DNA from 3 places in the Anabaena sp. CCY 9910 genome. Region 1 is predicted to be linked to each of the others. Evidence: predicted binding sites of a transcription regulator. Region 1 holds the regulator's gene; each other region holds the start of a gene.

Region 1 (8,068 bases):
CAGATGCTAGATAACGTACACTAGCTTCCAATCCCGCTTTAGCAACTCCCATAACGTTGTAGTTAGGAACAGCTCTGACACCACCCAAATATGACAAAGTAATAATGCTACCGCCTTCGGTCATCAGAGGTTTAGCCGCACCACTTAACTGCACCAGTGAAAAAGTGCTGATATCTAAAGCCGTGGCAAAACCAGCACGGGATGTTTGGCTAAAATCTCCAGTCAAATCATCTCTGTTAGCAAAGGCTAGACAATGAATCAGAATATCTAACCTGCCCCATTTATCGCGGATGGTATCAAAAGTAGACTGAATTTGTTCATCATTTTGAACATTACAAGGCAAGAATAAGCTGGGGTTGAGGGGTTCTACGAGTTCTGAAACTTTCTTCTCAAATTTGCCACGTTCATCTGGTAGATAAGTAATACCAAGGTTGGCTCCAGCTGCGTGCAGTTGTTGGGCAATCCCCCAGGCAATGGAACGATTATTGGCGATACCTGTAACCAAGGCATTTTTTCCAGTCAGATTCAGCATAGAGATTTCTGTTGTCATTAATGTGATCGATTCATTTGTACAGCTTGACAGAAATCACTACCCAGTAGAAGAGGTAATCAAGTTATGTTGGGAATTTTCTTGCTGTTTGATCGAAGAGGCGGAGGGGCAGGGAGCAGGGAGCAGGGGGAAAATAGCGATGTCTTCTCTCGGAAATTGGATAATTTATTTCTTGGAAGTCCCCAGGAGAAGAGGTAGGGGAGGAAAGAGGGTCAGAATTTTTCTTTTCCCCCCTTACTCAAGAACAGCCTGCCTGAACCAAGATAGGACTTACGCAACCAGGTTATCTGTTGAGACTGGGTGTAAGGGTTTTAAAAATTTGCACCCCTACACCCCCATACCCCTACACCCTTATCCAAACCCTTTATCTTTGTTTTATACATAGTTAGCAAAAATGATGATTATTAAGGGCGTTTTTTAGAATAAAATGTTTGTTATTTCTTAAGATATTTTCAAGATTACTTAATTTTTTCTGCAAAAAACCTGATGGTTAGAGAAAGTAGAAGTATCTATCAAGAACTGCTAGCTAAAAATAGTAAAATTTGGGTATCATTATGAACAAATAACCATAAAGTTGTACGTTTGAGTATAGGAAAGTACAGAAAGGTTAACGGTGCTTTATTGATTTTTCAGGTGTATTCTTAGGTAATTAGTTTTTAGTTTTTTGTTATTCCGGCATTGGGTAGGGGAAGGGAGATGATCGTGACACAAGATAAGGCCCTAGCAAATGTTTTTCGTCAGATGGCAACCGGAGCTTTTCCGCCTGTTGTCGAAACGTTTGAACGCAATAAAACGATCTTTTTTCCTGGCGATCCTGCCGAACGAGTCTACTTTCTTTTGAAAGGGGCTGTGAAACTTTCCAGGGTGTACGAGGCAGGAGAAGAGATTACAGTAGCACTACTACGGGAAAATAGCGTTTTTGGTGTCCTGTCTTTGTTGACAGGAAACAAGTCGGATAGGTTTTACCATGCGGTGGCATTTACTCCAGTAGAATTGCTTTCTGCACCAATTGAACAAGTTGAGCAAGCACTTAAGGAAAATCCCGAGTTATCGATGTTGATGCTGCGGGGTCTGTCTTCGCGAATTCTGCAAACAGAGATGATGATTGAGACCTTAGCGCACCGGGATATGGGTTCGAGATTGGTGAGTTTTCTGTTAATTCTCTGTCGTGATTTTGGTGTTCCTTGTGCAGATGGAATCACTATTGATTTAAAGTTATCTCATCAGGCGATCGCCGAAGCAATTGGCTCTACTCGCGTTACTGTTACTAGGCTACTAGGGGATCTGCGGGAGAAAAAGATGATTTCCATCCACAAAAAGAAGATTACTGTGCATAAACCTGTGACTCTCAGCAGACAGTTCACTTAAAGAAGAATACAGGAGTCAGAATTCAGAATGTGGCTAATTATTACCATAGGCTAAATCCTGCTCATTATAGATTTAGTTGGTTTCTTCAATCCGTTTATTTAACTCAAAGTGACGGTGAACCCATACTGAATTTTGGCTCTTGCCTTCTGAACTCTTTAAACAATTGGAATAATGAGAGGTGGTACGTGTTATATTTTTTTCAATGACACCCATAGTTAGAAGTAAATCGAAAATCTTGAGTAACTTCAGCTATTGCCACCCTCCCATTCTCCACAAATAATGATTGAAAGTAGTAGGCTGTATCTGGACTCAATTGGGTAGCTGAAGATGACCACTGGGTACATCCTCATAGCAGCAATTTTAATTTTGGGAGGTGTAATTGCCACTGTTGGCGATCGCATCGGCACAAGAGTTGGCAAAGCACGCCTCTCTCTGTTTAATCTACGCCCCAAAAATACGGCTGTACTGGTGACAATTTTGACGGGAGGACTGATTTCAGCAACTACCCTGGCAATTTTATTTATTGCTGATGAAGGACTGCGGAAAGGGGTTTTTGAGTTAGAAGATATTCAAAAAGACCTCAGACAAAAACGAGAACAGCTAAAAGTCGCAGAAGAGCAAAAAACTCAGGTAGAAATTGAGCGCAATAAAGTTAATCAAGAGCTAGAAACCACCAGAACCGACAAAAGACAAGTAGAAACTCAGCGCGATCAAGCCAAAAAAGAAAAATTAAAAGCACAGCAAGATTTAGCGCAAACCCAAGCACAATACCAGCGCACCCAAAGCCGACTGGGACAAGTAGTTACACAATATCAAAAAGCGATCGCTGAACTACAAAGCGTTTACAATCAAAGACAAGCCTTACAAGGGGCAGTAGAACAACTCAAGACGGAGCGTCGCAGGCTATATGCTGAAGCAAAAAAAGCCATAGAACAACGCGATAGAGAACTAGCTAACCGTCAACAAGCTATAGAACAACGGGACAGAGAACTAGCTAACCGTCAACAAGCACTACAACAGCGCGACCTGAAAATTTCCCAACTGGATAAACTAATTCAAAACCGTAACTTGGAAATTACACAGCGAGAAGAGGTAATTGCCAAGCGAGAATCAAGGCTCAAAGAATTAGAAACACAACAGGACTATTTAGAGCAGGAAGTGGCGCGACTGGAAAAATATTATCAGTCATACCGCGACTTACGTTTAGGCAAACTAGCATTAGTTCGCGGTCAAGTTTTGGCCTCTGCTGTTGTTCGGACTAATCAGGTAGCGGCTACACGTCAGATAATCCTCCAACTACTGCAAGAAGCTAACCGCAACGCCAGTTTAGAATTAAGCGAACCTGGGTCAAACTCGGCAAATATAGAACTACTACGTATCACCCCAGATAGAATTGAGCAGCTGATTCAGCAAATTAATGATGGTCGAGAATACGTAGTCAGAATATTCTCAGCTGGTAATTACGTCAGAGGAGAAAACCAGATAGAATTTTTTGCTGATACAGCCAGAAATGTGCTGGTATTTTCTGGAAGTGAAGTTTTGGCTACAACTACAGCCGATCCTCGCAGTATGACCTCTTATCAGTTACGACAACGATTAGATTTATTAATTTCTGCTTCTCAATTTCGTGCTAGAAATGCGGGAATTGTTGAGGGTGTCCAAATAGATGGTACTTTTCTGCGCTTCGTTTCCTTGTTGCGTCAGTTAGATCAACCAGTAGAAATTAAAGCGATCGCTGCTGAAGATACTTATACAGCAGGGCCATTGAGAGTGCGACTAGTGGCAATCCAAAATGGCAAAGTTATTTTGAGTACTTAAATGAAAAAAATGGGGAGTGAGCACTTCAAAATATTAAATAACTCCCAGGGATTGAGGGTAATGAGGGAGTGTTGTAATTAAAATACTAGAAATATATAGCTGGGGACTGGGGACTGGGGATTGGGTGAAAAGTCCTGTTGTGTCTAGGTTGTATAGTCTATCGATGTCCTAACACTACTGACAACAGCTATATTAAAAACATTTAGTTAATCAATAAATATATATATTGCTCGAAATCTATTTGTATTCTGAATAATTATTTTTGTATTTATGATGAATTTAACTGATTTTTCCCCTACACAACCAGTTATTTTAGGTTTTGACCCAGGTAAAGATAAATGTGGTTTAGCGGTGATGGGATTAGATCGGCAACTATATTATCATCAAGTAGTTGCTGCCGCAGATGCGATCGCTATCATTAATACTCTAAGACAACAGTTTCCCATTTCTATGCTAGTTATGGGCAACCAAACCACAGCCAAACGCTGGAAACAGCAACTACAGCAAGAATTAGCTGAGGCATTAAATATTGTCTTAGTAGACGAGCGTTATAGCACCTTAGAGGCACGCGATCGTTATTGGCAGATGTATCCACCCCAAGGACTAATCAAGTTATTACCCCACGGAATGCGTCAGCCTCCCCGCCCTATAGATGATATTGTTGCCATCCTCTTAATCGAAAGATATCTCAGTCGCCTCACAGAATCGGTTAATGGTTAATAGTCAATAGTCAATAGTCAATAGTCAATAGTTATTCTCCCCTGTCCCCAGCCTCCTGCCCACGTTTCACAATTGTGCGCGAATCTTAAAAGCATAGTCCCCTCCTGGCTCTAGTTGGTAATCTTGCTGTTCCAAGAAGCGGCCGAGGGGTTCTTTGATTAAAGCGCGTCCTTGGGAAGGCTTTACCAAAAGTTCTCCCCGACGAAAATGCCACTGGAAATGCCACTCAAAATCACCAGCACTCACTTCACCTTCTAGGAAGCCGTGTTGCCAGGATTGGCGAATGATTTTGACATGGGCGGTAGTTTCTGGCAAAGGTTTAGCACTCACAATGCTTGGTGTTAAGTATGGAACAAAAGCACAAGCTTAACTAGTAAGCTATTTCTTTTATTTACCAAACTTCGCTCAAATCGACAAACTGACAAAGTGATTACTTATGGTTGAAATAGGTTTACGTATATCGAACTTATGGTAATTGGTAATTGGTCATGGTAGAAGACAATTGACCGGAAGAGGCAGGGGGGAAGGGAGCAGGGAGCAGGGGGAGCAAACCCTTCCCCTCTGCGTGGAGCCTAAGGTGTACACACAAGTCTGAAAATTCCCTTTAGTACTTGGTTTCGTCATCTAGCTTTAGGTTGTGCGATCGCTATGAAAACCTGTCATTGCGTTCGCGTTAGCGTCTCGTAGAGAGGAGGAACGACGACGCAATCGCAAAAACCACGGGATTATGTGATTACTTCGCTGCGCTCGTAATGACATTTTAAGGGGCTATAACGCCTGAAACCCTTGCAGATAGTACTTGTGTGTACACCGTAGCTGCGTGGAGCGGAGCGGAACATGAAGAGAAGTCTGAGCGCCGGCTTCCGGCGATGCCTACGGCAACGTCTCCGACGAACAGAACTTCGGGGTACAAGCCCTGCCCTTCTAGGGCGCTTGACCGGGGCGGAGTACAAGCTCCGTCTCAGTTTTCCCCCTTGCTCCCTGCCCCCTGCCCCTTTTCCTCTTGTTGACCTATTACCAACCAAAGTAACCATATCGTCACGAATTGGCCGAACTTGGGATTATTCACAATAATGAAAAACTTTACGGCGATGCCTACGTAAAGAGGCATCGCGGATTTTAGATAATATCTAAAATCCCCAATCGATTTAACGATTCACCGCCGCAGCTTCCCGCGCCGCAGCTGCTTGATCTGGGTGTATACCCAAGCGTGTGAGATTAATCCGTCCCTTATTGTCAATTTCGCGCACTTTGACAATTACTTCATCGCCAACCGCCACTTCATCTTCAACTTTGCCGACACGGTAATCAGCTAATTGGGAAATGTGAATCATCCCTTCTTTTCCGGGGAGGAATTCCACAAAAGCGCCAATGGGAATAATCCGAGTCACACGTCCAGCATAGACATCGCCTTCGTTGAGTTTGCGAGTCATGCCTTGGACAATATTACGCGCTCTTTTCGCCTTGTTTTCATCAACCGCAGAAATTGTTACTGTGCCATCGTCTTCAATGTCGATTTTTGCACCAGTTTCTTCGGTGATGCCCTTAATTGTCTTACCACCAGGGCCAATGACCAGACCAATCATGTCTGGATCAATCTTGATAGTCAACAGGCGAGGAGCGTAAGGTGAGGTTTCAGTGCGTGGGGTATCGATAGTTTGGAGCATTTTGTCCAAGATATGCAGCCTAGCATCTTTTGCTTGGTGAATGGCTTGGGCAATAACTTCCAAAGACAAACCAGATATTTTCATATCCATTTGCAAGGCGGTAATCCCTGCATCTGTACCGGCGACTTTAAAGTCCATGTCACCTAAGAAGTCTTCGATACCCTGAATATCTGTCAGGACTCTGACTTCATCACCTTCTTTAATCAAACCCATTGCTGCACCACTCACGGGTTTGAGGATGGGGACACCAGCATCCATTAATGCCAAGGTGGAACCACAAACTGAACCCATTGAGGTGGAACCGTTGGAGGAAAGCACTTCCGAGACGACGCGAATCACGTAAGGGAATTGCTCTTTGGGTGGCAGTACAGGTAAGATGGCTCTCTCTGCTAATGCACCGTGACCAATTTCCCGTCTACCAGGGGCGCGTAAGGGCTTGGTTTCTCCAACGGAGAAAGGCGGGAAGTTGTAATGATGGAGATAACGTTTTGATTGGTCTGTTTGCAGATCATCATTGAGGTTTTGGGCATCACCAGGAGTACCTAAAGTACAAGCTGATAATACCTGAGTCAGTCCTCGGTTAAATAATCCGCTACCGTGGACACGTTTTGGTAAGACACCTACTTGAGAAGAAACCGGACGCACTTGATCGAGTTTCCGACCATCAACACGCACGTTATCTTCGACGATTTGACGGCGCATGAAATATTTAGTGATGTCTTTAAAAGTGTTGCCCAGGGCTTTGCTGTTGGCAGTTGCAGCTACCCGAATTGGGTCTTCTTCTGGGAGTTCGGCGATCGCTGTGGCAATATTATCTTTAACAACATCCAACGCGGCATCGCGTTCGGGTTTGGTTAGTTCAAATTGAGCCAGAATTTTCTTAATTTCGTCGCTAGCGCGATCGCGGATATAATTTTCCAGAGTTTGGTCTACCTCTGGCGGTGCTTCTTGGACAATTTCCAGACCGAGTTCGGCTACTAGGTCTAGCTGCGCTTTGATTAAGTCGCGCACTGCCTCATAACCAAAATCAATCGCCTCGATAATATCTCGCTCTGGTAATTGATTAGCCCCTGCTTCCACCATAATCACGCCGTGAGGTGAACCTGCGACTACCAGATCCAAGTCTCCCGCCTCGATTTCTGCATAGGTGGGGTTAATAATGAAATCATCGCCCACTAAGCCTACCCGCACTGCTGCCATCGGCCCGTTAAAGGGGATTTTGGCAATGAGAGTAGCAATGGAAGCACCTGTTACCGCTAGCACGTCGGGCGGTACTTGCTCATCCATCGACATTGTTAAGGCGACAATTTGCAAGTCATCCCGCAACCATGAAGGGAACAAAGGACGCAGGGGACGGTCTATGAGACGGCTGGTGAGAATTGTTTTTTCTGGGGGACGGCCTTCTCGGCGCATAATCCCACCGGGGATTCTACCAGCCGCATATAGTCTTTCTTCATAATCTACTGTCAGGGGAAGGAAATCAATGCCCTCTCTACCTGCCGATCGCGTAGCTGTGACTAAAACAGCTGTATCCCCTGATTCTATCAAAACCGACCCACCAGCTTGGGGCGCTAGTAGGCCTACTTTCAGTCGAATATCCCTTCCATCGAAGGATATTGACTTCTCAAATTCTGCCATTCAGCTTTTTTTCCTTCTATGCACGCTATTCTCTCTCTGTGGCAATCCTAACATTTATGCCCTGTAGCTGGCTTCTGTTACATACAAAGAGCAACATCGGGATTGTGTGAGGGTATAAGGGTGTAAGTGTGTGAGGGTGTAGGGGTGTAAGGGTGTAAGGGAAGAATTTGGTTTTACTCTTTCCCCTATACCCCTATACCCCTATACCCCCAAACCCCTATACCCCTATACTCCTACACCCCTATACATCATCAGCGCCTTTACTACCTTTCCATCAGCTAGCTTTGCCGCATCAGGAATGCTTCCA
Region 2 (8,068 bases), on a different contig from region 1:
CCAGATGGTAATGAATTAATGGCGTTTCAGACGGGATTATGGGGTGCTTTTTTACAAGAATTACAACAGCGACAACCAGGGGGATTAGATAATAGTTGGGTGAGTTTTTTTAGTTATGATCCCCGTATTGGGGCAGAAATTTTTGCTGATTGGGTACAGGAACTACCAAATCTGCACTGGATTTCTGGACAAATACCTCTGGAAGTTTTGCAACAAGGAAATTCCATCACTGGTGTCAGGTTCGCAGACTTTATAGTACAAGCCAAGATTACTATTGACGGTACAGAGTTAGGAGATTTACTAGCTTTAGCAGATATCCCTTACCGTTGGGGCTGGGAGTTGCAATCTGAATGGGAAGAACCAAGCGCCCCAAGTAGCTTTAATGAGCTAACAGCAAGATATCCTGTGCAATCGCCTACTTGGGTAGTAGTGATGCAGGACTTTGGGGAACCAGTTGCGCCAGAAATTCCCCCTGCACCTAATTATGATGCGGCGCTGTTTGCTGGAGCTTGGGAAAATTATGGTGCAGAGCAATTCTTAAATTATGGACGTTTGCCAGGAAATCTTTTCATGATTAACTGGCCGATTTGTGGTAATGACTACGGCGAAGGAGTAGGACGGATCATAGAATCAGCAGCAGCTAAGGGTGATTTTTTCCAAGAATCTCGTTGGCATAGCCAAAATTTTGCTCATTTTATCCAAAATCAGCTTGGTCGGCGTTATGGTTTGGCAGAGCAAGTGTTTCCTCATGCTTCATCGGCGTTTGCGTTACACCCATACTATCGAGAAAGTCGGCGCTTGGTGGGGCTAACTACTATTCGAGAACAGGATATTTTGCCAGTTCCTGGTGGTAAGGTAGCGTCTTTGTTTGCAGATACCATCGCTATTGGTAACTACGCCAATGACCATCACTATCCTGGGTTTGACTTGCCACTACAACCTAAATCCATCCGTTGGGGAGGACGTTGGACGGGAACACCTTTTACGATTCCCTACCGTTGTCTGGTTCCAGCCACAACAGATGGTTTGTTAGTTTGTGAAAAGAATATTTCTGTTTCCCATATTGCTAATGGGGCGACCAGATTACAACCTGTAGTTTTGGGTATCGGTCAAGCGGCGGGGATGGCGGCGGCTATGTGTGCAGATTTAGGCTGTCAACCAAGAGATTTACCTGTAAAAGCATTACAAGAGGCATTATTACAAGATAATCGCTCTCCTGTAGCTCTCATACCTTTATTTAATTTATTACCCAGTCATCCGGAATGGTTGCAATGGCAAATGTATTACCTAAAGGAGCCTCAACTCTATCCAGATAGCGGCAATTGCCCAGATTCTGTGTATCAGTACTATCACTCAGAAGCCAAACCAGTACTTACACGGGGAACTGATTCCTTCACAGGCATTTTTCAGGTTTTAAATCAGCAGGATTACAGATTCGAGATCGCTTCTCCGGCTGCTAATCTAGGACAAACTTGCCAGCTTGTAACTTTGCGATCGCATATCAATGAACAGCTACAAGCCTTGACAGATAAGCAACATTTGACGGTTTGGGGTCGTCTAAACCCTTCCGGTCATTGGTTGTTAGTAGAACATATTGAAACAATGCACACTTTTATAGGTTTTCAGTAAAAAGCACTACTTTTTTTTAGATTTTTCCGGACTCGTTATATAAAACTCAGTAGCAATAGATAAGAGAATTTACAAAGAGACTTTTATGATGCGTGCTGCTGTTCCAGTTTTAATTTCGAGTCTAGTACTTGGTTCCCTAGTTTCTGATTACCTGGGAATAGCTAATCACAATTTCGCTTTTTCTTCCTCTAATTCACAAAATATGATCTCACTAAAATCTAAACCCAAACGTAATCAACCAGAAAAACCCCAACCACATCGCGGTACTGGACGTAGAAGTCTTATAGAATCCCCCATTCATGTCCAGATTACTGTATAGCGCGTCTACGTCGGGGCTTTACCCATCACGGTTTTATGTCTAGTAGAACAATGAGTATTTGTCTTGCATTAGCAAATACAAAAACTTTTCAACACTTTTAATAGCCTCTTTAGCACAAGTACAGCAGTTATATACTGGGATGGCAAATCCAATGTAATTCATCACCTGAATTGTCAGCATCACTACTCTTGAGGCAAGATGTCATCTTTGCTTTGATTCACGGAGTACCATTCAGGTTAAGAATTCAAATACAGGGCATCTATCTACAATTTCCATCAGCTTTACCTACCTGTGAGATGGCCTAGAGTTGACTATGATGGTTTTTATCCTGCAACCTCGACCATCCCGTAATTGTGTGACAAGTTTTTGGACTCTATTCACATAGCAAATCAACCAGATAGCAATCTGCTACTATGCTTCATTGCTCTAAAATGGTTTATGAGCAATAAAATACTTGCTCATAAAGTGGACTTGCACCTCAATATTTTCAAACCCTACTTTTTCTAGGCGTTCTACTAAGTTATCAGTACTGTAATGCTTATAGTATGGCTCATGGAAAGTTTCTGGGAAATTATCCATTAGCACCGCCATTTCTGGTGAATCACTCATCTGAATAGAATCACAGATAATAAAAACTCCTCCTGGCTTTGTCACCCGGAAACATTGCTCAATTACTGTTTGACGCACAGTAGCAGGTAATTCATGGAACAGGAAAACAGAAGTCACAGCATGAAAATAATTATCTACGTAAGGCAATTCTTCCGCATTTGCTTGTAAAAGCTGTGGTAGTTCCCCAGAAATTTGGGAGAGTAATTCATTAGCCTTACGTAAATAAGCTGGCGATAAATCTACACCAAATAGTGATGCTTGCGGTAGAATCGCTCGAATCAGCTTCAAAGTCCTCCCAGTCCCACAAGCTACGTCTAAAATGCGAATCTGTCTTGGTGATACAGAATCAAATACTTTTAGCCCATCCTTGAGAGGAGACAGAATACGCCGCCGCATGGGGTCAGCTGTTCCACCAAAAAGGATTTCTACCTGTAAATCATATAAATTGGCTGACAAATCGCTCAAATAGCCATCACTTTGGTGATGAAAATTCTGTACGTAGTAGCTAGGATAACCTTCTGTCTCTATACCCGAAGAAAAATCTTGGTATTTTTTTTGTTGAACTCTTTCCCAGATTTGCGGTAAGTCTAGCCATACAAGGGGATAGTAACGGAAAAAATCTTCCCAAGGATTATCAAATAGCAAGCTTGCTGGATACACCCCTTTTTCAGCCTCCAGCCAATCTATTTCTAGTAATTGATTGAATCTATCTTGCAGTTTGGTTATAACCTCCCTGGGTATCGGTTTAGTCTGCCTCAATGTGGGATAAACTATGTCTCTTAACTGTGCGCTTAATGTTTTGTGAGCCAGGCCAAAGTAATTTTTACCCTGTTGAAGAGTTTGGTAAGTCAGCTTAGTCAAATTATTAGACATGACGATTGCTTAGGAATCCATTACTTTTAAAAATTTTATGTAAACAATTGTAACGAATAGTTCGTTTACTTGCGGAAAAAGTACTTCAAGCAATCCGTCATAGCTGCATTTAAATAGGTAGAAGCGCAATTAATAATCGCAACAATATTAAAAATTGTAACAGATACCCAATTTCGTAGCATAAGATACAGAATTTTCGCTATATTAATTATGTAAAGGGTCAAATCCAATTAATATCACTAGGAGGACTGTGGTATGTCTATTCAAGAAAAATCTCGTGCAATTATGATGCGCCAATATCAGCAAGTGAAGAATCGTCAACAATCCATGCTGATGCGTTCCGCACAAGAACTCGGTCTTCCTGCTGAAGAACTGTCCCACTATTGGAACCCAACTCAAGGAAAGATCGATCCCACCACCCGCACGATTTATGGTCGTAGTAATGCTTCGATGAGCTAAGTTTTACTCATGTTTAAGTCATGGTTGTTATTAGAGGAAGTAATTTCAACGATGAGTTACTTCCCCTAATGTACTTATACATAATTTTTACAGAAGACAAAAAACCACCCATAAGGGTGGCAAGATTTTGACTCTCAGATATAAATTGCTAACAGGTGTTAATTAAACGTCGTAATAGATAGAGAACTCATAAGGATGAGGACGCAGTTGCATCTGTTTAACTTCGTTAGCGAGTTTGTAGTCAATCCAGTTTTGGATAAAGTCTTCGGTGAATACGCCTGTATCTGTTAAGAAAGCGTGGTCGTTTTCTAGCGCTTCCAATGCTAGTTCTAAAGAACCAGGTGTGGAAGGAACTTTTGCCAATTCTTCTGGAGAAAGTTCATAGATATTTTTATCTAATGGCTCACCAGGATGAATTTTGTTCTTGATACCATCGATACCAGCGCACAGCATGGCAGCAAATGCCAAGTAGGGGTTAGAGGTAGCATCTGGACAACGGAACTCTAAACGCTTGGCTTTGGGGTTAGTGCCAGACAGAGGAATGCGGATGGAAGCAGAACGGTTTCCTTGGGAGTAAGCCAAGTTAACTGGCGCTTCATAACCAGGAACTAGACGCTTGTAGGAGTTGGTGCTGGGGTTGGTGATTGCTAAAAGTGCTGGGGCGTGCTTGAGAAGACCACCAATGTAGTACAGTCCCATTTCACTTAAGCCAGCATATTGATCACCTGCAAAGAGGGGTTTACCATCCTTCCAGATAGATTGGTGACAGTGCATACCAGAACCGTTATCACCAAAAATTGGTTTTGGCATAAAGGTGACTGTTTTGCCATATTTTTTGGCAACGTTCTTGATGACATATTTGTAAATCATCAGCCAGTCAGCAGCTTCGATTAACTTACCGAAGCGAAAACCGAGTTCACACTGACCACCAGTAGCAACTTCGTGGTGATGTTTTTCGATGGGTACGCCTAATTTAGCCATCGTCAACAGCATTTCTGTCCGGATGTCTTGGAAAGAATCTGTGGGCGAAACAGGGAAATAACCCTCTTTAAAACGTGGTTTGTAAGCCAAGTTGGGTTTATCTGCTGTACCTTCTTTACCAGAATTCCAAGCACCCTCTACGGAGTCGAGGAAGTAGTAACCTTCGTTAGCGGTTTGGGCAAAGCGGGCGCTATCGAAGATAAAAAATTCAGCTTCAGGGCCAAAGAATGCTGTATCACCAATGCCTGTGGCAACCAAGTAATCAACTGCTTTTTGAGCAATAACCCGTGGACAACGGTTGTACCATTCTCCTGTACGTGGTTCTTTGATGCTACAAACAATACTTAGGGTTGGTACTTCCATGAATGGGTCGATCCAAGCAGTGTTAGGATCGAGAACCATTGTCATGTCTGACTCGTTGATTGCTTTCCAACCCCGGATGCTGGAACCGTCAAAAGGTACGCCATCGGTGAAGGAGCTTTCATCGATTTGGTTTTGATACAAGGTGAGGTGTTGCCAAGTACCTACGGTGTCGATGAACTTGAGGTCAATCAGCTCAATTTTTTCATCTTGAATTCTCTTCAAGACTTCTTGTGAGGTTGTCATTGTTACTCCTTCTCTGCCAATTTCTTAAATTCAAACCAGAATCTGCCAAAGCATCTAAACCCTACTGAGCGGAACAAAGTTGATGACACACCTGAAATATCCTAGATTCTAAACATTAGATGGTTTTGTAGTCTTTGTTACAGAACGTCTGGATTACAGGTAATATTAACCTTTCTTTCGACATCTGCACAAAAGGGAGAAAGTTAATCTCATAGGGGTCAACTTTGGCATAAAATCCTTAAGTAACAGATAGATTGTTTTTGTGCCGAATCTATTTTTAATAGCACAAAAATTTACTGGTGCGTAGTGCAACCAAATTAATATCAAACCATAGATAGCAAAGATTGGGAGAAGAAGGAATGCGCGATGCAGTAACAAGCTTAATTAAGAATTATGACGTAGCTGGTCGGTATTTTGACCGAAATGCGATCGATACCCTCAAAGATTATTTTGACAGTGGTACGGCTCGTGTCCAAGCAGCCGCCGCGATTAACTCCAACGCAGCTGCACTGGTCAAGCAAGCAGGTTCTAAGTTGTTTGAAGAGCTGCCAGAGTTAATTCGCCCTGGTGGGAATGCCTACACAACTCGTCGTCTAGCGGCTTGTTTACGGGATATGGATTACTACTTGCGCTACGCTACTTATGCGCTGGTTGCTGGTAATACCAATGTTTTAGATGAGCGGGTGCTGCAAGGCTTGCGGGAAACGTACAATTCTTTGGGTGTACCCATTGGCCCTACAGTTCGCGGTGTACAAATTCTCAAGGATTTGGTCAAGGAACAAGTTGCAAGTACAGGTATTGCCAACGCTGCTTTTGTTGAGGAGCCATTTGACCACATTACTCGTGAATTAAGCGAGCGGGATGTTTAAGAAGGCAGGGGGCAAAAGGCAGGAGGTATGATTTACAATCTGTTTTTTGTCTAGTTTTCGTTGTCTGGTTGATTTTCAATATCAAGAAACTGATTTCAAACAACGCACTTTGGCTGTATTGACAAGGTGCGTTTACTTTTTTAAGTATTACGTAATATCTTTTGAGTATAAATTTAGGTAAACAAAGATATAGCTCTAGCTAAAATAAAACCCTGACAATAAAAGGCTTCCCGGTCTGTCAACAGTCAACTATCAACAGCTATAAATTAAACATAAAAATTTACTCTAGATTTTACGTAAATTAAATTGTGTAAAGTTTAGTAAAAAGTTATAAATAATATTTCCATTAATGAAATTTAAAATGAATCTGTAAAGGGGATGAGGGAGAGTTATCTGCCATAACTTGACTAATCTCCCTCACTTGTATAGGTTGTTTCTTTCCGCACCTGACTGTGAACTACAGGGAACACAAAAGAGTTATTCGTCTGTGGTTATCAACTAACAGTAGAGATGGCAGCACCCAACCAAGCAGCAAAGTTTTCTTGCTGCGTCGCGTTAGGATTCTGTATCGCCAGTAGCTGATACTTGGTAGGACGTGGTGTTCCTAGCGTTACAGGATAGGTACGCAGCTCATCTTGGTGAAAAACTGTTACCTGGATAGTATCATTGGCTTGATAGTCTTTAAGGCGATCGCTCAATTGATGGGCTGTGATTTTGATGCCTGCAATAGCCAACAACTCATCACCTGCGTCAATTCCTGCCATTTGCGCAGGCGAACCAGCCTCGACAAATTTGATCATCTCCCGACCATTTTCCGTGTTTACTTTCACCCCTAAGTAAGGTTCTTCTTCTCTCTCTGCTACCAAATGCAAGCCAAACGGTTCTAAGTACTGATTGAAGGGCAATTCTTCTGTGCCATCAATATAGCGTGCGAAGAAATCAGTCAAATCGACTCCAGCAACTGATTCGATCACCACCTGTAATTCTTCTGGAGTATAGCCAATTTCAGCTTGACCAAATTTTTGCCACATTTGACGCATCACATCATCAAGCGATCGCTGATTACGATACCGCGCTCTAATCAGCAAATCTAGTAGCAAAGATATCATTTCCCCCTTCAAATAATAGGAGACTTGCGAATTACCAGTATTTGTATCTGGGCGATAAAGTTTAATCCAAGCATCGAAACTCGACTCAGAAAGTGTTTGTACTTTCCGCCCTGGTGTCGTAAGTAACCTGCTGATCTCTTTACTCCAATAATTTAAATAAGTCTTAGCATCATAAATGCCTGCTCGTAAAGGAATTAGTAGATCGTAATAACTGGTAGTTCCTTCGCAGAACCACAGAGATGGTGTGTAATTTTCTTGGTCGTAGTTAAATACCTCTAAGGCTTGGGGACGAATTCGCTTAACATTCCATAGATGGAAGAACTCATGAGCTAGTAATTGAATAAAGCGTTCATACTTATCTTGGGAGCGAAAGCCAAAACGCTGATAAATCAAAGAGCAGCTATTTTTATGCTCCAAACCACCGTATGCTTGAGCAAATAAATGCAGCAAAAAGACGTATCGCTCATAAGGCAATCCGCCAAACATCTGCGCTTCTACCTGGATAATTTTTTGGGTATCGCTAATCAGCTGCTGTACTTGACAATTTCCTTGTCCCCAGATTGCCAATTCATGAGGTTTTCCTAACACCTCAAACTGATATAACTGGTGTTCAC
Region 3 (8,068 bases), on a different contig from region 1:
GAGGCCAGTTTGCTTGGAACTCAAGTACAACTTGTGATGTTTTATCTGTGCTGTTATTGTCAATAACAATAACTTCCCATGTAAAGTGTTCTGTATTAATTTGCTCTTTAAGCTTATTTAGAACTAGGGGTAAGCGGCTAGCTCCGTTGTAAGTACATATAGCTACACTAAAATTAACCATTATTATTTGATTTAGGGTAGACATCGAAAGCTAATTTGTAAACGTAAGCAAAGTAGTTGTGTTGTAAGAGTTCAGTGATTTGGGCTAATAAAGCGCCTATTCGCTAAAAGTCTTACCTAGTAAGGACTTGATATTATTAAAGTTTTCTTTACAAATTAGCTATCAGTATATTTTCCCATTAAATCTATTAATTAAGTTAAGAGCAGGTAAAATTTTAGTCAAATAGCTACAAATACGTAAGCATTCATGTATAGCACCTGTAAGAAGTGAGAGCGATCGCCTACTTTTCCATCAGGTGGGGAAAAATGAGATAAATTGGATCACCTAGTGATTTAGGTATTGGCCAGTTTTATTAATTGGGATTGAGGATAACAATTAACTGTGATACCTTCATCCCTAGAGGCTTCCAGTGGCGATCGCTAGAAGAGAAAGTACTATCGCCTAAAACTGCTTGGTAGTCTTTAGGATATCTCTCACTAGCATTGGTAGCCGCATCTACCCGTACAAGCAATTTTCCTTGGTAGCGTGATAACTTGCTACTTTCTAACAGAACTGTACCGCCGTAGTCCCAACCCAGTCCATATAGTTTAAAGTTACCTAACTTATTGCGTAACTCACTCCAAGGAGTTCCGACTCCAATACCTTCACGAGTTTTCCATGCACTACCCAATTCGCGCACATCTGAGGGTTTCGTGCGAGTTTTATCGCTCCAGACCACTAAAAATGATCGCCCACGACTGAGATTTACTTGGGTAGCAGCAAAACTACCTATACCTTCAGCACCAGCAATAGTTTTATCAACCAAGCGGGATGCGCCGAAAGTTTTGGCTAAATCTCTCCTAGTAGTTTTGCGTGTCACTGGGCCGACCCTTTCCCCTGGGACAATTAAGGTATCTGTTAACTGTGGTGTTTGGGCTACGGTCAGGTTTTGATGATTGTTAGTTGGTAGTGCAACTACTGGGTTAGCTGAATATCCCAGTAGTAAAGCTAAGGTGGTAGCAATGGCTGGAAGAGATGGGTTCACAATTCACCTCGGCGTAGAAAAATAACTTCGTTCTTAGTTTCTACAATTCCCTATTGCCGATTTCCCGTCACTCAACAACAAATAAGTTTTGTTACTGTCAACAGTTAACAGAATTAAATATTGACCCACTCCCTACTCCACAACTTCATTCACCGGGAATCGATCAATTAGCTGCATAGCACGATAGGCATTACGCTGTAAAACATCGGGTAAGTTAGGAACGTGGGGTATCTGGGATAATAAGTCTAAAGAACGGCGTAAAATTCGCACCACATCACCTTCATCTAAGGTAGTATTTTGGCAAAGTTCAGCCCATTCGATTCCTAAAGCCCACTGTTCCACAAGGGCAATCAAGCCGATATAGCGGTTTTCCAAACCTACAGGTAAGGCTACACCGTGTCGGTACTGCACCTTTAAAACCGCCCGACGAATTTTTTGTAATCTCGACCAAGCGTCGTCTATTTCTGGGGAAAGGTTGAAGTTAACTCTGCTATCTGGACGGGGAGTTTCTGTAACTAAAGCGGCGATAGTGGCTGCTAAATGGTGGGGGTCTAAGTTATTTAACTCTCCACTAGCTAAAGCTAGACCTAACCACAGTTCATTTTCCCCGCGAATAGCGGCAGCGATTTGACCCAGTGCGGTGGGGACTAGATTATCCAAGCAGTCGAATTGCTGCAAGATGGTAATTAAATTGAGAAACTCTTCCCAATAGCGCTGAGATTGCTGTTCTACTTGCGCCTGTACTTGTTCGAGTTCGGCTTCCAGTTCCACATAGCGGGCGCGAGCTTTGAATACTGTGGACACATTACCCGATTGATGCAGGGGATTGGCTTCTAATTGAGCTTGGATAGCGGCGGTGCGACTGAGTTGTTCGGCTACCTCTGGGGACAGATGCAGAGATTGTTGAGGATCGGGGATACTTTGAGCGATCGCCATTGTTTCCTTTGCACCACGACTGGATTGCCCTGGTTTGAGCATCAATTCTGGTGGTGGTAGGATGTCTGGCGGCACATCTACCCGTGGTAATTCAGCATATAAATCCACCACATCCGCCGTAGAGGCAACATACCATCTGTTATCTTGTCCCAAGCAGACTAAGCAAGCAGATTGAGTAGAACCGGAGGTTTTACCAACTAAAACTGCTGTTATGGGTGTGGACGCTGTAATGTTTTTACCCTTCAGACTCAACAGGGTTCCCGAAATGGCAAAATCCAAGAGCATTTTAATTTGTTCTTGTCGCTCCTCCTGGGCTTGCTCTTGTAGAGTCTTTAATAGCTGACGTTCTACTTTCAACCGTTGCCGTAATTTTTCATAAAGAATAACGTCATTTTCGTTAACGGCGTTGATTTGTTCTTGTAGTTTGGCTAATTCCCCCTCTAAAGCCGCAATTTCTTCGTAATCTGGTCTTAAGTGCAAAGTCGCCATATACTGTCCAAAACTGCGTTCGATCAGTTCCTTGGCTTCATCTATGGTGTGGGTTTGCAGCAAATTCAAAACCATGCCATAGCTAGGCGTAAACTGACTGACTAGGGGGTCTGGTTTGGATGTAGCTAAATAGGCCGCTTCTTTTGACCCTTCAAAAGGAGTCTGCACCGTCACCACATGACCTTGCTTATCCATCCCCCGACGGCCAGCCCTACCCGCCATTTGTAAGAATTCCGAAGCGTTCAATAGGCGGTGTCCGGTATCGGTGCGTTTGGATAGGGTAGAAATAACCGTTGTCCGGGCAGGCATATTAATACCGGCTGCCAAGGTTTCTGTAGCAAATACGACTTTAATCAGCCCTTGTTGAAATAGTTCTTCTACCAAAACTTTCCAAGCTGGTAAAATCCCGGCATGGTGAGCCGCAACACCTCGATAAAGAGGGGCTATTTGTCCAGAACGACCAGCTTCCGGATTACGGGCTAAAAAGTCATCAATTTGTCGTCGTAGTATCTGGGATTCTTCGTTATTAACTAGCCATAAATCCCCCACTTCCGCTACGGCTTTATCGCATCCCCGACGGCTGAAGATGAAATAAATCGCCGGCAGCATATCTCTTTGTTGAAGCTGGTTCAAAGTGTAGATAAGGCTGGGGGCTTCTGGTCTGCCATTTTTGCCTCTATCCCCTTGCCGTTTTTTACCTCTATTGGCTAGACGGGGATTGATTTTAGTTTTGCTATCATTCAACAGGGGAAACAGTCCCTTGGGATTGCAGTAGTGAAACTCTAAGGGTACAGGGCGAAAATCAGAGTAAATCAAATCAGTGGGGCCGTGGACGCGACTTAGCCAATCGGTAAGTTGGTCACTATTGGCGACAGTGGCGGATAAAGCTACTAACTGTACTCCACGAGGACAGTAAATGATTGACTCTTCCCAGACTGTACCCCGTTGGCGATCGTTCATGTAGTGGCACTCATCTAGTACCACCGCTTCCACATCTACCAGAGAGATACCGACTTGCCCGATTGGTGTACCGTAGAGCATATTCCGAAAAATCTCGGTAGTCATCACCAAAATTGGCGCGTCTCTGTTGATGGAAGCATCACCAGTTAACAGTCCAACTTGCTCAAACCCAAATTTCTCACGAAAATCACGTAATTTTTGATTAGATAACGCCTTTAAGGGAGTGGTGTAAAACACCCTCTTCCCCCGTGCTAAAGCACGATAAATGGCATATTCTCCTACTAAAGTTTTGCCCGAACCTGTGGGCGCACACACGACAACAGAGCGTCCCGCGTTAAGGGACGCGATCGCATCTTTTTGAAACTGATCCAGATCAAAGGGAAATATCAACCCTAAGTCCAGTTCGGGAGACGGCGCGGGATAATTCACTCAATTAATTTTTCAACCAGACTGTTTACTATATTAACGAGTCTTTTGTCAACTTCGACATTAGTTAAGAGTCAATGGTCAATAGTCAATAGTCATTAGTCATTAGTCAGTAGTATTGGACTATGGACTATGGACTGTGGACTATGGACTATTTTCCCAATTCTTGCGATCGCCAGGTAGCTGCTTTGACGGCTTCAATTAAGGCTGAACGAAATCCCGCTTTTTCTAGTTGGGCAATCCCCGCAATGGTAGTACCGCCAGGGCTGGTAACACGGTCTTTGAGTTCGGCTGGGTGGAGTTTACTTTCGTGTAATAATTGGGCTGTTCCTAGCACAGTTTGTAACGCCAGTTGATTGGCAATTCCTCTGGGTAAACCAGATGCTACTCCCCCATCAGCGAGGGCTTCTACTAATAAAGCGACATAAGCCGGGCCGCTACCAGAAAGCCCAGTGACTGCATCCATCAAACTTTCGGAAACTTCCACTACTTCCCCCACTGCCGAAAAAATCTGTTGCGCCAATTTCTGATGTTGGGCGTAAGTATAAGCACCAGAGCAGATAGCGGTCATCCCTGCGCCTACAGTGGCTGGGGTATTGGGCATAGCTCTAATGACTGGTGATTGGGGAAATGCCGCTTCTAGCTGGCTTAAAGACACCCCTGCGAGAATAGAGACGACAAGGGGGGAATGGTCTGTGAATACTGTATCTGCTAATTCTTGAGCGATCGCACTAAACACTTGTGGTTTCACCGCCAAGAATACAACGTCTTGAGCTTGTGTGAATACCAAACTGTTATCTGTAGTCACACCCACATGATATTTTTGTTGTAAAAAAGCTTGTCGCGCTGTTTGCGGTTCGCTGACTATGACTTCTGATGGTTGATAAATTCCCCGCGCAATAAGGCGGGATAAGAGCGCTTCTCCCATTACCCCGCCACCAATTAAACCAAATTTTATAGTCATTAGTCGTTAGTCGTTATTCGTTAATCAATAGTCAATAGTCAATAGTCAAAAATTTTCTAATTTGGACTCTTGACTATGGACTAATGACTAATTTAACTTTATTGTGCCATCCGGTTGGTTTCGTTGCCCCAAGCTGGTGGATTAGTTGGAGCCGGACGTGCTGGACGTGCTGGGGGTTGGGGTACTTCATGAATAACGCCACCTTGGGTGCTAACTTGCACACAGCTGGGGGTAAACAAAAAGATACTTTCGCCAATACGTTCTTGATGTCCATCTAGCGCGTAGGTTCCACCTGCAACAAAATCAACAGCTCTTTGTGCTTGATCTGGGTCCATGATGGTCAAGTTCAGCACTACTGATTTACGTTCGCGCAATGCTTGAATCGCCTGGGGCATTTCTTCAAATGTACGAGGTTCAAGCACTAATACTTCAGAAATCCCGTTAATTGCTCCTGGCATACCAATCACATTCCCCATCGCAGATTTTGTTCCTGTTGCTACGTCATCACCCATTGTAGTCATGGGTTCGCGCCAACGTCGATTGTTTGGGGCAGCCTCTGCTGGTGCTGGTTGGGGATTTTCTTGTTGATACAGGTTTTGGTAGTTATCTGTATCTGCTTCTTCTTCGTAGTACTCGTATTCTACCTGCTCATTGAGACCAACAAAGTCTCGCAGTTTAGAAAATATATTGTTCATATTAGTTGCACTCCTTCTGCAAATTGCCTCTAATTATCCGGTTAATCGTTGATGTAGCTGTTTAACTAGCTACAAAGGGCAAATAGCCTATTAATTTTATCGCTATTTGTAGCATCTACTACTGCTATTGGCAATGGACTGGCGCTATTGGGAACGCCTGTACATTAACCTAGATACAATAATTGAGTCAAGATTATATCCCAACAATTATCCGAAAGAAAGTTGACTAAAGTTATTTTTAGTGCCTTCTCGTGATTATTTACTTTTGTTTACAGTAAAAATTTTGTAATTTATTACACTGGTATGAAAAATTATTGTCCGTAATTCATACCCAGGGCTATTTGATACTAGAAAAAAAATCTGAGTAATACGTCTTAAGTACGCTGGCCAAATAATATGGTTCCCAATCGTACCATCGTTGTTCCAGCTTGTACTGCAAGTTGGTAGTCCCCTGACATACCCATCGATAACTGCTCCATGTGAATATGATCCCAGTTTTGTTCAGCAATATCTTTTGCTAATTTGGAAGTGCTATTAAATACATGAAGAATTTTCTCATCATTTAAACCAAAAGGTGGAATTGTCATTAAACCCTGAATTTGTAAAGTTTTACACTGGTTGAGTGCGGGTAAATCTGCCAGCAGTTCTGGTACGCTCCAACCAGACTTATTGGGATCTGGGAGGATTTTCACCTGTAGACAAACTTGAGGATTGACTCCTAGCTGTTGCGCTAATTGGTCTAAACGCTGTGCTAGTTTCAAATTATCTACAGAGTGAATCCATTGAAATTGTTCTAGAGCTTTTTTGGCTTTGTTCGCTTGCAAATGTCCAATAAAGTGCCAAGTAATATCCGGTAAGTCTTGTAACTGGGCTTGCTTACTAGCAGCTTCTTGGATACGATTTTCGCCAAAATCGCGGACACCAGCAGCATAAGCAGCACGAATAACTTCAGTCGGCATTTGCTTTGTGACAGCAATTAGCCTGACTGAAGGCGGTAGGGAAGCCCGAATTTGAGTAATACGTTCGTTGATCGAACTAATCATTGGAAGGTGCGTTGGAAAACACTCTGAAGCTGATCGTACTCCTGTGATTGACCATTGCGGCGCAAATTACGCAAGCGATTTTCTAACAACATTCTTGCCTCAGTGCGTCCTATCGGTTGAAACTTTATAGCTTTAATGTCATTCCCTACTAGAAAGAATAAGCGTTGAGCGTAAAGTGTTGTGAACAGATCCTGGCTTTCATCAACCATGCAGATCCGATATAGCAAACCCCAAGTAGGGTGATTTATGTAGGTTTCCGAGTTTTCTGGATTCATCTATCAATCGAGTAGGAGAATCTATAATTTTTTTTCGCAGTGAAAGACAAATATTCGGACAATAATACCTCTTGTGCCGGAATATTTGCATAAAGTCAGGTGAGAATCAGCAAATTTTACCCTTAAATGGAGCTTGTAAAGACCTTGATCTCATCCCTGTAGGTAGAAGATGCTAAGAGAAGAGGTAGGGGAGCAATTGCGGAGGAGCAGGGGAATAGGAAAATTATCGACAACGCTGAAAATCCCTGATGCGTTTGTTTGCGGTGTCCAGTGACATGGGGATGCGCCCTCTGAAGTTGTAGGCACAGACTCTCATACTGCTGTTTACTCTAACTTCTCTCCATGTTGCCATAATTATCGTTTGTTGGAGCAAAATAGCCCACAGGCGCATTCTCCTAATAACTGTTCCTAACAACAGTCTGCATTGCTACAGTTTTAGAGGAAATTTGTAATTGGTCATTAGTTTAGTTGTCAGTTGTCAGTTGCTTCCCTGTGTCTTCTCCTAGCTGCTATTAAATTTGATTGCCAAAGACCACTCTAATTCCCCAGAATACGGTTAAAGAGGCGATCGCTAACCAATCCCGTAATTTTAAGCGTAGCTCGTGCCAAGGGACTCGATGTTCGTTGGGACTGGTAAAACCGCGTACCATCATGGCGCTGGCCATTTGTGATGCCCTTAATAGCAAATTTTCTAACAGTCTCTCGGCGACAATCAACCAAACTTTAACTGCACCTTTTAAGCCCAATTTTTTCCAGTTAATCGCCCTAGTCATAACAGAACGGACTAAGTTCTGCACTTCTTCTAAGACTAAGGGAATAAAACGCAAGGATAAAGTTAAAGTCAAGGTAATTTCAGTTACAGGTATTTTGAATCGTCGTAGAGGCTGCATGAGGCTTTCTACACCAGCTGTAATTTCCTCTGGTGCGGTTGTCAAAAGGTATAAATTGGTGCTGTAGATAACAGTGAATATAATTGTACTTAGGCGCACCGCTAAATCTAAAGAACGACGAGTTACTCTCACCGGGCCTTTGTGAAACAGCACGTAAGTATAGCTTTTACTACTCTTTAATTGTT

The links. The regulator NtcA, encoded in region 1, controls nitrogen genes in cyanobacteria. The targets are predictions, from matches to a motif close to TNTGTANNNNNNNNTACANA.
Region 2: a site for NtcA is predicted at 5,601-5,620, ahead of glnA (type I glutamate--ammonia ligase). Genes of this name have one in related genera too.
Region 3: a site for NtcA is predicted at 5,781-5,800, ahead of ACM5QX_RS12935 (cell division protein SepF). Genes of this name have one in related genera too.

Annotation. Positions count from the first base shown of each region.
Region 1 is NZ_CAWUDJ010000004.1:93,530-101,597, forward strand. Features, by position in the region: gene fabI (enoyl-ACP reductase FabI) at 1-532, opposite strand, end outside; gene ntcA (global nitrogen regulator NtcA) at 1,247-1,918, shown strand; gene ACM5QX_RS05410 (DUF3084 domain-containing protein) at 2,246-3,736, shown strand; gene ACM5QX_RS05415 (pre-16S rRNA-processing nuclease YqgF) at 4,010-4,456, shown strand; gene ACM5QX_RS05420 (DUF3146 family protein) at 4,523-4,786, opposite strand; gene ACM5QX_RS05425 (hypothetical protein) at 5,087-5,215, opposite strand; gene ACM5QX_RS05430 (polyribonucleotide nucleotidyltransferase) at 5,605-7,761, opposite strand; gene ACM5QX_RS05435 (N-acetyltransferase family protein) at 7,987-8,068, opposite strand, start outside.
Region 2 is NZ_CAWUDJ010000010.1:27,016-35,083, forward strand. Features, by position in the region: gene ACM5QX_RS10255 (FAD-dependent oxidoreductase) at 1-1,629, shown strand, start outside; gene patX (heterocyst-inhibiting protein PatX) at 1,715-1,948, shown strand; gene ACM5QX_RS10265 (class I SAM-dependent methyltransferase) at 2,375-3,430, opposite strand; gene ACM5QX_RS10270 (hypothetical protein) at 3,686-3,889, shown strand; gene glnA (type I glutamate--ammonia ligase) at 4,052-5,476, opposite strand; gene apcB (allophycocyanin subunit beta) at 5,836-6,345, shown strand; gene ACM5QX_RS10285 (M61 family metallopeptidase) at 6,840-8,068, opposite strand, start outside.
Region 3 is NZ_CAWUDJ010000014.1:60,582-68,649, reverse strand. Features, by position in the region: gene hpsE (hormogonium polysaccharide biosynthesis glycosyltransferase HpsE) at 1-181, opposite strand, end outside; gene ACM5QX_RS12950 (hypothetical protein) at 534-1,205, opposite strand; gene ACM5QX_RS12945 (DEAD/DEAH box helicase) at 1,338-4,019, opposite strand; gene proC (pyrroline-5-carboxylate reductase) at 4,168-4,980, opposite strand; gene ACM5QX_RS12935 (cell division protein SepF) at 5,079-5,675, opposite strand; gene ACM5QX_RS12930 (YggS family pyridoxal phosphate-dependent enzyme) at 6,050-6,718, opposite strand; gene pipX (transcriptional coactivator PipX) at 6,715-6,993, opposite strand; gene ACM5QX_RS12920 (energy-coupling factor transporter transmembrane component T family protein) at 7,506-8,068, opposite strand, start outside.